Regions from separate parts of the Actinomadura sp. 9N407 genome, predicted to be linked through region 1. Evidence: riboswitches for the same ligand, from Rfam matches in the RefSeq annotation. Region 1 holds a riboswitch; each other region holds the start of a gene.
The links. Region 1 has a riboswitch for cyclic di-AMP ahead of ACH34Q_RS26040 (CHAP domain-containing protein). Riboswitches for the same ligand answer to the same signal wherever they lie in the genome.
Positions count from the first base shown of each region.

Region 2: linked by a shared signal. The riboswitch ahead of ACH34Q_RS14015 (NlpC/P60 family protein) and the one ahead of ACH34Q_RS26040 (CHAP domain-containing protein) in region 1 are both predicted to bind cyclic di-AMP.
Region 3: linked by a shared signal. The riboswitch ahead of ACH34Q_RS22165 (hypothetical protein) and the one ahead of ACH34Q_RS26040 (CHAP domain-containing protein) in region 1 are both predicted to bind cyclic di-AMP.

Region 1 covers NZ_JBIRAW010000017.1:156,871-161,534, forward strand. The annotation lists gene ACH34Q_RS26020 (SDR family oxidoreductase) at 1-493, opposite strand, end outside; gene ACH34Q_RS26025 (nitroreductase family protein) at 490-1,176, opposite strand; gene ACH34Q_RS26030 (TetR/AcrR family transcriptional regulator) at 1,445-2,089, shown strand; gene ACH34Q_RS26035 (hypothetical protein) at 2,228-2,524, opposite strand; cyclic di-AMP (ydaO/yuaA leader) riboswitch at 2,831-2,988, shown strand; gene ACH34Q_RS26040 (CHAP domain-containing protein) at 2,999-3,859, shown strand; gene ACH34Q_RS26045 (CDP-glycerol glycerophosphotransferase family protein) at 4,080-4,664, shown strand, end outside.
Region 2 covers NZ_JBIRAW010000007.1:280,010-284,673, forward strand. The annotation lists gene ACH34Q_RS14005 (Mut7-C RNAse domain-containing protein) at 1-478, shown strand, start outside; gene ACH34Q_RS14010 ((deoxy)nucleoside triphosphate pyrophosphohydrolase) at 501-914, shown strand; gene ACH34Q_RS14015 (NlpC/P60 family protein) at 927-1,955, opposite strand; cyclic di-AMP (ydaO/yuaA leader) riboswitch at 1,963-2,104, opposite strand; gene typA (translational GTPase TypA) at 2,297-4,150, shown strand; gene ACH34Q_RS14025 (FHA domain-containing protein) at 4,271-4,642, opposite strand.
Region 3 covers NZ_JBIRAW010000013.1:153,176-157,839, forward strand. The annotation lists gene ACH34Q_RS22155 (hypothetical protein) at 1-1,050, opposite strand, end outside; gene ACH34Q_RS22160 (hypothetical protein) at 1,263-2,321, shown strand; cyclic di-AMP (ydaO/yuaA leader) riboswitch at 2,774-2,934, shown strand; gene ACH34Q_RS22165 (hypothetical protein) at 2,942-3,595, shown strand; gene ACH34Q_RS22170 (SGNH/GDSL hydrolase family protein) at 3,695-4,537, opposite strand.

The DNA of each region.
Region 1 (4,664 bases):
GCTGGACCAGGTGGTCCACCGCCGCCTTGGAGACGCCGTACGCGCCGAACCAGCGGTGCGTGTTGGACGAGGCGATCGAGGAGATCGCCACGAACGCGCCGCCGCCCGTACGGGCCATCAGGCGCGCGGAGTGCTTAAGCACGAGCATGGTGCCGGTGGCGTTGAGCTCCAGGGTGTCGCGCCAGGCGGCGGTGTCGAGCTGGGGGATGGGCCCGACCGAGGTGGTACCGCCCGCGCAGTGGATCACGGCCCGCAGCGGGGAGGTCGCGGCGGTGGCGCGGACGGCGGCCGCCACCTGGTCCTCGTCCACGACGTCGGCCACCACGTACCGGCAGCCGAGTTCCTTGGCCGCGGCCTGGAGCCGTTCGGCGGTACGGCCGCAGATCATCACGTCCGCGCCGTCGGCCGCGAGCCGCCGCGCGCAGGCCAGGCCGATGCCGCTGCCGCCTCCGGTGACCAGGGCGGACGTGCCGTCGAGGCGCGATGACGTCATGTCGGGCTCCTGAGCGATTCGGGGGTCCAGAGCGGCTCGGGGGTCTCGAAGCCGGCCGGGGCGCCCCAGGCGTTCCGGTGGCTGACCTCGTGGGCGGGACGGCGGGCGGCCACGCCCCACCGGCCGGTCGGGTAGCCGAACGAGACGCAGCACGCCATCGACCAGCCCTCGTCCTTGGGGACGCCGAGGATCTCGTTGGTCTCGTCCGGGTGGAAGAAGCTCAGCACGGAGGTGATCGAGCTGCCGACGCCCTCGGCGCGGGCGGCGAGCTGGGCGCTCCAGATCGCCGGGAAGATCGAGCCGCCGTTCGGGTCGAACCGCGTGTATCCGAACAGGAACAGCGGGACCTCCTCGAAGTGGTCGGCGAGCCACTGCGCGGACTTCACGACGCGGAGCATCTGGGCGCTGTCGGGGTCCTCGGGATCGGCGTTGGCGGCGTCGATCCGCTCCTTGTAGACGGTCTTCCACAGCTTGTCCATGGCGTCCCGGTAGAGCGGCCCGATCCGGCCCTTCAGGCCGGGATCGTCGACCAGCAGGAACCGCCAGCTCTGGCTGTTGCCGCCGCTGGGCGCCCGTACGGCGGCGTCCAGCATCCTGCGCTGGACCTCCACCGGGACCGGATCCGGCCGGACCCGCCGCATCGCGCGGGTGGTGTAGAGGGCCTCGTGCAACTCCATCGGCATCCGTGCTCCCGTTTCGTGGTCCCCGTCCGGTACCTGGAGACCCGTGTCTAAACTAGCGTCGCAACCAAGCAAGCGATAGGGCGAATCCCGGCCGCGTCCGTTGCATCCTCGCCCGCCGGGCGGTGGCCGGACAAGGCCGCCGCGGGCCCTGGAATCGGGCGGCCCTGGAACGCGTGCGAGGCCCGTTCCGCCGGTACCGGGGGCGCGATGGGAACGGATGTACGAGAGGATGGCCGCGGTCACACGTTCGGTCACCGAAGGAGGCGCGTTGAGCGGCGATGTGCGGTTCACCGTCACGCGGACCCTCAGCAAGGAACAGCAGGCCCGTCGCGAGCGGCTGATCGAGGCCGCCCGGATGCTGGCGCTTGAGGGCGGCTATCCGGCCGTGACCATGCACGATGTGGCCGATCGCGCCGGTGTGGCGCGGGCCACCGTCTACCGCTACTTCGCGACCAAGGACCATCTGCTCACCGAGGTGGCCGCCAGCTGGGCGCAGCGGGTGACCGCCGACATCGACGCGCTCGCGGTCGGCGACACCCCGGTCGAGCGGCTCACCGCCCTGCTGGAGCGGATCGTCCGGGCCGGGGCGGAGCAGATCCCGCTGGCCTCGGCGATCGTCCAGGCGGTGACCTCGGACGACTCCAGCGTCGAGGACGACCGCACGGTGCTGTTCCTGTTCCTGCGCGACCGGCTGGCCGCCGCGATCGGCGACCCCGTCCCCGAGCGGGACCAGGTGGAGATCGTTCTCGGCCATGTGCTGCTGGCGGCCCTGGTCAGCCTGACCTCACTGAGCACGCCGGTCGACGAGGTCGCCGCGATGGTCCGCGATGCCGGACGGCTCGTCCTGGCAGGCGCCATCGCGGGACAGAACGCCGAGGCTGGAGCGGGCGCAGGGGCCGGAGCGGGCGCGTAGGCAAAGCCGGCGCCGTAAGCGAAGCCGGGGCCGTAGGTGAAGGCAGACCGGGGTGTAGGCAGAGGTAAAGGGCCTCTGCGGTGTGAGGTGTGTCTCGCGGCCGTTCGTGACCCTGGCTTGGTGTGGCCTTTGTCTCGGCTAGTTCGACGCTGACCGTGCCGTTCGGGCCGTGCTCCGCGGTTCGTTCCGCTTCTCGCCCGGCGTCTCGCGCTGCTTCTCGCCCTGGGTTCCGGCGCTTTCCTCAGTGCCCGGCCGGCGCTGCCGTTCCGCCGGCCTGCGGACGGGCAGCGGGGCCCCGGAGGCCCGCACGGGCAGCCTTTCCGCGAGGGAGCGGGCGAGCATCAGCCCCCCGGCCACGGCGAGGGCGAGGCAGACCACGCCCAGCCCCGCGAGTCCCAGCAGAGTGATCGCCAACAACCCGAAATCCGACCCCATCGATCCGTCTCCTCCCCGGGCGCCACTGGGGCGCGGTGCGGTTCCGCGTCCGGATCATGCCCAGATGTCGGGAAGAGATGCGAGGTGTGGGTGGTTTTGAACCTAGGGCCGGGTGCTTTGCCCCGGATTTGCCACAAGTAAGAAGTTTGATACCTTCTGACCACCTCCGCGATGCACCCCATGCGTCGCTCATCGGGAGGGCGGACCGAGCCGGACGGCCGGATCCCGCCACCCGAGGTCGTGTGTGCGGTCCATGAACCCGCACGACCGTCATCCATCTGATCGCAGTGCCGGTGGCGCTTCATGGCCGCCGGACCGCCGAGTCCGTTCCGCACCGCACAGCGGTGCCAGGAGCCGGGGACCCAACCAACCTGGGGTGAATCGGCGCACGTCCGCGTGTGCCGTAGGGCGACTTCCATGCCCGAATCCGACAGCTAACCCGGTAGGCGGCCATGGAAGAAAAGAGACTCTGACTTGTCGTTCCGCAACTCTCCCGCTCTCGCCGCTCTCCGCGTCCGTACGAGCGAACTGACCTCCCAGACCTTCGCCCTCCGCGGGCGCGCCGCCGCCGGTGTGATCGGTGGCGCCACGATGGGCGTGCTGGCCCTCGGCTCGGCCATGGGCGCGGTGGCCTCCACCACCCCGACCGCCGACCAGGTGCAGACCGTCGCCGGCGTGGCCGGTGTCGGCAAGGGCGGCCACGCCGCCGTCGACCAGCTGACCGACAAGGCCGGTAAGGCCGGCAAGACCGAGTCGACCTCGCAGAAGGCCACCGGCACCGTGGCCGGCGAGGCCGGCGACGCCCAGGAGGACGCCGGTTCGGCCAAGGACGCCAACGCCGGCGCCAAGGCCGCCACCGCCCAGGAAGTGATCGGCCTGGCCAAGAAGCAGGTCGGCATCTCCGAGGGCAAGGGCGGCCAGACCAAGTTCCACGACTGGTACGTGGGCACCGACAACGCCAAGCTGACGGCCCAGCGTGACGGCGGCAACGTGTCCGCCTACAACGGCGCCCAGTGGTGCAACATGTTCGTGTCCTGGGTCGGCGCTCAGACCGGTGTCAAGGGCATGGGCTGGGACGCCTACACCGTCCAGCACGCCATGTGGTTCAAGAAGACCGGCCGCTGGGGCCAGGAGCCCAAGCCCGGCGCCGTGGTGTTCTTCGCCTGGAACGGCGGCGGCATCTCGTCCATCAACCACGTCGGCCTGGTCGTCAAGGACAACGGCGACGGCACCATCGACACGGTCGAGGGCAACACCGGCAACGCCGTGAAGGAGAAGACCCGCAAGGTGTCGCAGGTGGCCGGCTACGGCTACCCCGACTACCGCGGGAAGTGATCCCGCGCGGGTGATGAACCCGTGCTGACGGACCCGAGCCGAGGGCGCCCGGCCACCATGATCATGGTGGCCGGGCGCCCTCGGCGTTTCCCCATGTTCTGGGGCATAACGGAGATCACCCCCGAACATTGACGTCCGCTTGATCCCAGATCGACCCGGCAATGGGCCTGGCTGGAAATGCCTACCCCGGAACGGTCGAAAGCGGGCGAAGGGGGATGGGATGCGGGTCCGGCCCGACGTCAGCGTCGTCGTGATCGCCTACAACGACGCCGGGCGGCTGCCGCGCGCCGTCCGCTCGGTGCTGGCCCAGTCGCTGCGCAGCGTCGAGGTGGTGATCGTCGACGATGCCAGCACCGACGGCACCGGCGAGGTCGCCGACCGGTTCGCCGCCGCGCATCCCGGCCGGGTCCGGGCCGTCCACCTCCCGGAGAACTCCGGCGGCTGCGGCCGGCCCCGCAACGTCGGGATCGAGCACGCCCGCGGGGCCCGGGTGATGTTCCTCGACAGCGACGACGTCCTGGACCGGCACGCCTGCCTGACCATGGTGGCCGCCGCCGAGGAGACCGGCGCCGATCTCGTCTCCGGCCTGTGCGTACGGTCACATCTGGGCCCGCACGCCAGGGAGACGCTCTGGTACCCCCGGCTCTACCGGCGCCGGGCCGTGCACGACTCCGTCCTCGATCACCCCGACCTGCTGTACGACACGCTCTCGACCAACAAGTGCTACCGCCGCGACTTCCTGGTCGCCGGCGGCCTCCGCTTCGTCGAGGGCCTGCACTACGAGGACCTGCTGTTCTCGGCCGAG
Region 2 (4,664 bases), on a different contig from region 1:
CATGGACGACCCCGCGCTCGTCGTCCAGGCGAACGAGGAGGGCCGGGTGCTGCTGACGCAGGACCGCGGCCTGCTGCGCCGCCGGGCGCTGTGGTTCGGTGCGTACGTGCGCGGGTCCCGTCCCGACGATCAGCTGCGCGACCTGCTGGAACGCTTCGTTCCCGAGCTGCGGCCGTGGACCCGCTGCACCGCCTGCAACGGCGTGCTGGCCCCGGTCGACAAGGAGGAGGTCGAGCGGGAGCTGGCGGACGGGACGCGCCGCAGCTACGACGTGTACGGCCGCTGCGCCGACTGCGGCCAGGTCTACTGGCGCGGCGCGCACGGCGGTCATCTGGAACGGATCGTCGAGGACGCGGTCACGGTCGTCGCGGCCGGTTCCGCCCAGGGCGGCGACCGGCCTCAGGACTCGCCTCAGGACTCGCCTCAGGACTCGCCTCAGGACTCGGCTCACGGCTCGGCACGGAGCGCGGCCTCCTGAGCGCGGGCGGCGCCGTTCCGGCATGATGCCGGGCAGAGAGGGGCTGGTCACGATCAACGTAGTGGTGGGCGCGGCGATCATCGCCGGGGGACGGCTGCTGGCCGCGCAGCGGGCGGAGCCGCCCGCGCTGGCCGGTGGCTGGGAGTTCCCGGGCGGCAAGGTCGATCCGGGCGAGTCGGACGAGGACGCCCTGGTCCGCGAGTGTCACGAGGAGCTGGGCGTCAAGATCGCGCTGGACGTGCGGATCGGCGGCGACTGGCCGCTGAGCCTGGGCGGCGTGCTGCGGGTGTGGACCGCCCGGATCGTCGAGGGCGAAGCGCGCGCGCTGGAGCACCTCGCCCTGCGCTGGCTGGCCCCCGGGGAGCTGTACGACGTCGAGTGGCTCCCCGGTGACCTGCCCATCGTGGAGGCCGTCCAGCCGTATGTGAGCGGCTGAGCGCCCGCCGGCTCAGGAGATCCGGTTGGCGCCGGCGTAGTCGGAGCGGTCGGACATCTTTGAGATCTTCACCACATCGCCGGTCTGCGGAGCGTGCAGGTACTTGCCGTCGCTCAGGTAGATGCCCATGTGGTGCAGGCTGCCGCCGAAGTAGACGAGGTCGCCGGAGCGCAGCGCGCCCTTTCCGACCTTGCTGCCCTGCTCGTAGAGGGCACCGGTGTAGTGGGGCAGCCCGCCCTTGCCGACCTTGTCGTACGCCCAGACGACCAGTCCCGAGCAGTCGAAGCTGCTGGGGCCCGCGGCGGCCCACACGTACGGGCTGCCGATCTTGGTGAGCGCCTTGCGCGCCATCTTGGCGGGCAGGCCGGAACCCTTCACGGACGCGGTGAGCCCGGACTTGGGGTCCTTGACCTTTGTGGTGGTCAGCTTGTCCAGCCGGCGGGTGACCTCGCCGACCTTGGACTTGGCCGCCTGGCGGGCGGTCTCGGCCTGGGTGGCGGCCCGCTGGACCTGCGCGGTCTTGGCCTTTGCGGCGACCTGCGCCTGGTTCGCCTGGTCGATCTGCGCCTGGAGCCGGTTCACGGTCGCGGCCCGGCTCTGGGTCAGGTAGGCCGAGGCGGACAGTCCGTTGGTGTCGCCCGCCCCGTACAGCATGTCGTCGCCGCCGGCCATGTAGTTGGCGGCGGCGAGCCGTCCCAGCTCAGCGCGGGCGGGAGCGACCTGGGCCTCCAGCGTGGCGGCGGTCTGGGCGGCGGTCCGCTCGGCCTTCTGGGCCGCGCGCATGTCCACCCGGGTCTTGTTATACGCCTCGGTCAGCTTCTCGGCCTCGGTGTTGAGGGCGTCCAGCTGCTTGCGCAGCTCGCTCTCGGTCGGCTTCGGGGGATTGGCCGCGGCGGCCCGTACGGCCGTACCGGACGCGGGCGCGTGGGCCGGCTGTGTGGCGGCCTGGGCGGCGATGGGGGCGAAGGCGCCGATGGCGACGATCGTGGCAGCGGTGAGGGCGGGCACGGCGAAGCCGCGCCGTTCAGTGGCCGGTGTCAAACCGGTGAACTCCTCTCCTAAGCCGCCTACCGGGTTAGCTGACGGGTTCGGGCCAGGAGACGCCCTACGGCGCACACCGAATGTGCGCCGATTCACCCCAGGAGGCCTGGGTCCCCGGTTCCCCGTGGGGGATTCGGCGGTGTCCGGACGTCGTCCCGGGGGGCGGGACTGCGAACGACCGGATGTGGGGAGACTACAAACAACGGGCAAAGTTGGCCAAATAGCCATATTTGTGGCAGCTGTGACGGCCGTCCCGTCGGGGGGAGGCGTTCGGCCAAGTAGAATAAGGACGGTCGCACCTCTGCGGCGAACCCCACACTCTCACCCCAAGGCGAGACCGCATGCCCATCTCCACGCGAGACGACCTCCGGAACGTCGCCATCGTCGCCCACGTCGACCACGGGAAGACGACGCTCGTCGACGCCATGCTCTGGCAGTCCGGGGCGTTCCGCGAAAACCAGGACGTGGACGACCGCGTCATGGACTCCGGCGATCTGGAGCGTGAGAAGGGCATCACGATCCTGGCCAAGAACACCGCCGTCCGGCACGCCGGGATGACGATCAACATCATCGACACCCCCGGCCACGCCGACTTCGGTGGCGAGGTCGAGCGCGGGCTGTCCATGGTCGACGGCGTCGTCCTGCTGGTGGACGCCAGCGAGGGCCCGCTGCCGCAGACCCGGTTCGTGCTGCGCAAAGCGCTGACCGCCCGGCTGCCGGTGATCCTGGTCGTCAACAAGACCGACCGCCCGGACGCCCGGATCGACGAGGTCGTGGACGAGACGTACGAGCTCTTCATGGACCTCGAGGCCGAAGAGGAGCAGATCGACTTCCCGATCGTCTACGCCTCCGGCCGCGCCGGCCGCGCCTCGCTCGCCAAGCCCGGCAACGGCGAGATGCCCGACAGCGAGGACCTCGAGCCGCTGTTCGAGGTGATCAAGAACACCATCCCGGCCCCCGCGTACGACCCGGACGCCCCGCTCCAGGCGCACGTCACCAACCTGGACGCCTCCAGCTACCTGGGCCGGATCGCGCTGTGCCGGGTGCACTCGGGGATCATCAAGAAGGGCCAGCAGGTCGCCTGGTGCAAGCGGGACGGCACCATCGAGCGGGTCCGCATCAGCGAGCTGATGATGACCGAGGCGCTCACCCGCAAGCCCGCGGAGGCGGCCGGCCCCGGCGACATCATCGCGCTGGCCGGCATCCCGGAGATCACCATCGGCGAGACCCTCGCCGACCCCGACGACCCGCGCCCGCTGCCGCTGATCACCGTGGACGAGCCGGCCATCTCGATGACCGTGGGCACCAACACCAGCCCGCTGTCCGGCCGCGAGAAGGGCACCAAGGTCACCGCCCGGCTGGTCAAGGACCGGCTGGAGCGCGAACTGGTCGGCAACGTCTCGATCCGCGTGCTGCCCACCGAGCGCCCCGACACCTGGGAGGTGCAGGGCCGAGGCGAGCTCGCCCTCGCCATCCTGGTCGAGAACATGCGCCGCGAGGGCTACGAGCTGACCGTCGGCAAGCCGCAGGTCGTCGCCCGCGAGATCGACGGCAAGAAGCACGAGCCCGTCGAGCGCCTCACCATCGACATCCCCGAGGAGCACCTCGGCGCGGTCACCCAGCTCATGGCGGTCCGCAAGGGCCGGATGGAGCACATGACCAACCACGGCACCGGCTGGATCCGGATGGAGTTCCTGGTCCCGGCCCGCGGGCTGATCGGGTTCCGTACCGAGTTCCTCACCGAGACCCGCGGCACCGGCATGGCGCACCACGTCTTCGAGAGCTACGAGCCCTGGTTCGGCGAGCTGCGCACCCGGCCGTCCGGTTCCCTGGTCGCCGACCGCACCGGCGCCGCCACCGCGTACGCGATCACCAACCTGCAGGAGCGCGGCACCTTCTTCGTCGGCCCGACCACGCAGGTGTACCAGGGCATGATCGTCGGGGAGAACTCCCGCGCCGACGACATGGACGTGAACATCTGCAAGGAGAAGCAGAAGACCAACATCCGCTCCTCCACGGCCGAGACCACCGAGACGCTGACCCCGCCGCGCCTGCTGACGCTGGAGGAGGCCCTGGAGTTCGTCCGCGAGGACGAGTGCGTCGAGGTCACCCCGACCGCCGTACGGCTCCGCAAGGTCGTCCTGGACTCCAAGGAGCGCGAGCGCACCCGCGCCCGCGCCAAGCGAGCCGGCTAAGGGGCTTCCCGGGCTCTTGAGCCCTGGTGACGAATGCCTGATGGCGCAAGACTGAGGACGAACGACTGAGGGCCGCCCCGATCGGAGCGGCCCTCAGTCGTTCACTCACGCGTTCATTCGCTACTTCAGCTGTATGGTCCCGGTCACGTCGGCGGCCAGGCGGAGCTGGTCGCCGTCGCGGAGGGGGGCCTCCACACCGCGCGGGAGGCGCTCGCCGTTGACGAACGTCCCGTTGGTGGAACCCTCGTCCCGGACCCAGGCCGTACCGGACGGGTCCAGCCACACGGTCGAGTGGCGCCGTGACACGTTGTCGTACTGCGTGAACGAGCCCGCCACCGGCGACTGGCCGGCGTCGCGGCCCAGCACCAGGTGCTGGCCGACCGAGACCTTGAGCTCGCCCGAGGGGAACTGCATCCGCAGTACGGGCGTGCCCTGCTGCGGCAGGGGCCGCAGGCAGGAGTCGCACTGCGCGGCGCCCGGGTTGGACAGCACCGCCTCGCAGTAGGGGCACATG
Region 3 (4,664 bases), on a different contig from region 1:
GAGCAGCACGGCGGTCTCGGGATCCCAGTCGGCGCAGAGGTTCCCGTTCGCGTGGTAGATCAGCTTGTAGACGACATCGGAGTGATGGGCGTCCTTCATCACCGCGTAGTCGGAGGTCTCGAACGTGACCTCCACGGTGTTCCGCCACCGCAGCACCACGTTCCGGTAGTAGTAACCGGCGGTGCCCCGCGACGGCGTGAACTCGCCGACCGGGTCGGCTCCGACCGGCCACACCGCGTCAACGAGGTGTTCGATCGGAACGCGGTCCCGTTCGATCGTGCGGTAGGTGGTGTTGGGGCGGTACTCGTCGGCGGGCAGCCGCGACAGTTCGCGGAACACGACATCGGTCACTCCGAGCGTCCGGTGCGCCCAGTCGAGATAGCCGTGAACGGCCGCCGCATCGGCGATCCCGGCCTTCTGGATGACGCACACCAGACGGACGTGCATCGCCGAGGACGCCTCTTTGACCGTTTCCTCGAAGACGTTCTGATCGGCGACGGCCTGGCCGCGGCGGAATCGCATGATCGCGCCATTGGGCCCTGCTTCGAAGTGGTGGCGCGAGACTTCGATCCGGTCGAGCCCGAAGTCGCGGAGCAACGGGATCAGGCGCGCCCCGTGCGTCTCTCTGGAAAGCCCCGCCGTGTTGCTGTACAGCACCCTCTCGGTCAGTATCCCGCCCGCGTGCGCATGGTCGGTGAGCGCGGCGACCGTGGCCTCGAGCCAGTCCGGATCGTCGGTCGCCTCCAAACCCGACAGGGAGACGCCCAGGGGGAGGCCGCGCAGGTCGGCCAGTGCGGTGCGCAACCCATCGTGATAGTCCGAAGCGGGCCGCAGCGAGGCCGAGAGCCGGGAGGCGTCGACATGGCGCAGGGTCTCCGAGCAGAACACGCACCGTGCCGAACACGGTCGAGCCGACGCGAAGGGGGTGAACGTGACGGGCTGCGCGACGGCCCGGTCCATCCCGCCGATGCGCTGCACCACGTGCCTCTCGGGCACCGACCGGTGTTCCACCGGCACACCGGGAAACCGCGCCCCGAGATCGCTGAACATTCCTGGATCATAGGCGCCGTGGCTATGAGCAGCGGAGTCGGTGGATCGAGGCGCGATCTCGCGACCTCGAACCGGGACACCCCGCTCGCCGCCTCAGGGGCGTGCCGATGTCAGGTGAGCGTAGGCGGCGGCCACAAGCGGACACGGGATCGGTCCTGATTTTCCCAGTGAACACTGGCGTTCTTATGGCACTCGTTCGGATGATGTTCGCCATGAGGTCACTCCCCGCCCGGCTGGCCGCCGCGGCCATCGCGTTCATCGCCCTGGCCCCCGTGTCCGCCGTGCACGCCGCGCCCCCGCCCGCCACGCTGAAGGACGTCCCGCTGCCGTTCCTGTGGCCCAGGGCGTGGACCGGCAGCGTCGCCGCCGTCTCCGACACCGAGGCATGGGTCGCTGGAGGCCAGGGATACATCGGCGACAACACCGGCAACCCGGTGGTGCGCCGCCGGATGGGGTCGCAGTGGAAGGAGTATCCGCTCAGGGGCTGGTCCGGCAACGGCGGCATCTCAAAGGTCGTCGCGTACGGCACCGAGGTCTGGGTGTGGGGCCTTCAAGATGGGGAGCGCCTCTACCTGGCGCGGTTCGACGGCACCGCGTTCCAGCCCGTCGCCCCGCCGCCCGACGGCATCCTCGACTACGACACCCGCCTGTGGGCTAATCCGGCCGGGGTGTGGATCCAGATCCAGGTACCGGGCCCTGGCAACACGGTCCTGCCCGCGCTGTTCCGGCGGGTCGGCGACGCCTGGGTGGCGGACCCCGTCGCCGGCCGGTTGTGGCACGGGGTCGGGGACCTGCAGGGGCGCAGCGCCACCGATGCCTGGACCGGAGGTTGCCGCTCCAACCCCGACACCGGAAGCAGCGAATCGGTGGCCCTCGGTTGGAACGGCTCCAGCTGGACGGTGCTGCCCCCGCTCCCCACCGCCACGTGCGTCACCAGCGTCGCGCCCGCCGAGGGCGGCACGGTCTGGGCGCTCGCCTGGGACACCCTGTACCGCTGGAACGGAACGACGTGGACCGCGGCCCCCGCCGGCACCCTGGACGGCCACGGCGTGAAGGTGAGACTGGACAAGGACGGCAACCCGCTCGTGGCCGTCATCCGACCGAGGCAGTACGGTCGCGCGCCGCTGCTGCGGTACGCGGGCGGCGGCTGGCAGACGTTCACCACCCCGGTCGAGACATGGACCCACGACGTCTCCGTCGCGCCGAGTGGACGGATCTGGCTGGCGGGGAGTACGCGGATCGATTCGCCCCTGTTGCTCTCCTCTCCCTGACGGCCCGTCCGCGTACACGTGCAGGCGCTCGCGTCGTCTCTGGAGTCCACCGGCACCTCCGGCACCTGATGGCGCGGTCTTGACCTGCGGCGATATTGATTTTGTACGAGTTTGCCTTCTATCGACGTTCGGAGTAGCTTGTCGGCCACCAAAGCGCCCGCCAGGCGCTTTGGTCCTATATGCCCCAAGAGGCGCGATGACCTCACCTGACACCGTCGGGTGAGACGGGGGCGCGACCCACGCGTCACCCCGCATCCTTCCTGCCGCGCCCGGTCTCTCCGAGACCCGATCGTCAGGCCTTCCCATGCGCACGCCACGGCGTGCGGGGCCCGAGCGCGCCGGCAACCGCTCTCAGAGCACGCGGCCCTCGCATGGCCGCACAACCCCATCAGCGCCGCTCTTTCGCGCACGGGACACCAGAGTCCCGTGGACGGGCCCAGTGCCCAACGATCGCAGCGGCAACGCCGAGTCCGCCGTCAAGGCGGAGCCGGGGACCCACGACGTGCCGGACTCCGAACGTCCGCACAGGGGTGAGTCGGCCTGTTCCAGGCCGTAGGGCGACTTCCACGTCCGAACCCGTCAGCTAACCCGGCAGGCGTCTTGGAAGCCAAGGAGTCCCCTTGAAAGGCAAGCACAGCAAGAACCGCGTGAACCCCAAGGCCGTCGGCGCACTGGCCGGCCTCGCCTTGGCCGGCGTGGTGGCGACGACCGCCCACGCTTCGGTCCAGTCCTCGGAGCCGGGCAGTGCGGACCGGGCCGCCGCCGCATCGACGCTCTCCGCGAAGGAGTCCGCGAAGAAGCCGGACTCCACGAAGTCGGACACCGGGAAGTCGGACACCGGGAGGGAGGCGGACGGTGCGCGCGACGACCGCTCCGACGTGATCACCCGGGCCAAGACCTGGGATCCGCACACCGACCGGAGGGTCCCCTACAGCCAGACCGACTACCACGACGGCTACCGGACCGACTGCTCCGGCTACGTGGCGATGGCGCTCGACCTGCCCAAGCCCGGCCCGAACACCGTGGGCCTGACGGCGTCGCGGTACACCGAGCGCATCAAGATGTCCGAACTGAAGAAGGGTGACCTCGTCATGGACGCCGAGGGCACCAACACGACCCGGCATGTCGTCATCTTCGAGAAATGGGCCGACGAGGACCGCACGTCCTACTGGGCCTACGAACAGCGCGGCAGGTACGGCACCGACCACCGGACGCGCGACTACGGACTGTCGTCCGGTAGCGAGTACACGGCGTACCGGCCGAAGAAGCTGTGAGGAGACGGTGACAGAGCGCCTGGCCGGGACGTCCCGGCCAGGCGTTTCGCTGTGCAGGCCGGAGCGTCGTCGCGTGCTCCGGCCCGTCGTCGCGGCCGTTCACCTGACGTCGGCGGGGAGGACCTTCAAAAAGGCCCCGGCGATCTGCCGGTAGCCCGCCGGGGTCGCATGGCCGTCGTTGTCGCTGCACTGGGACGTCCATGTGCAGATCCGGGCCACGGCCAGGGGAACGGTGCCGTACGGAGGCACCGTCACCTTCGTGGTCAGGTCGTGGCCGGCGAAGGCGCCGTTGACGTCGGCGACCCTGAACCCGCCGGCGAGGTAGACGGCGTGCTCGTAAGTGTTGAAGACGTCGACGACCGGTATCGAGGCGAGCGCGGCCGCTTTTCCGCCGGGGTTCGCCACCCAGGACGCCAGGCCGGGGTTGTAGTAGTTCATCGCGGCGTAGACCGGGGTGCCGCCCCCGGCCAGCCGCACCCGCGCGGTGATCTGCGGCAGGTTGGCGATCATGGAGCCGATGCCTTCCAGCGCGCAGCCCGCGTCGATGCCACCGCCGGGCAGGCAGGTGTTGGTGTCATTGGCTCCGATGTTCAAGGTGACGTACCGGACCCGGCCGGCGTGCGACTTCAGGAAGGACTCGGCGGCGGCCAGTTGGGAGCCGGCCGCGTACCGGCAGATGCCCCCTTTGAGCATCGTCGTGGTGGTCTCCCCACCACAGCCGAGTTTCACCAGTTTCAGCCGGGGCTGGCGTGCCGTCAGTGCGGCATGCAGGCGGTCCGTGTAGCCCTGGTCGGTTTCGCCTAGTCCGAACTGCGCGCCCACGGACAACGAGTCGCCGAGCGCGAGGTAGTACTCCGGGGTGGTCGCCGCGGCGGCCGGACCCGTCAAGCTCGTCGCCACCATCGCGGTGACCACTGTGGCCATCGTCTTGAACAGGCGCATCCCAGCTCCAGAGTGCTCGGTGCGAGTGCGCGCCGTCCGGTGGCCGGACGGCGGTCGCCCATCGCCGCCGAATCTAGCAGACACTCGTGTCTATTTGGCTTGATCCATGCGACCTGGACTCTGTGGC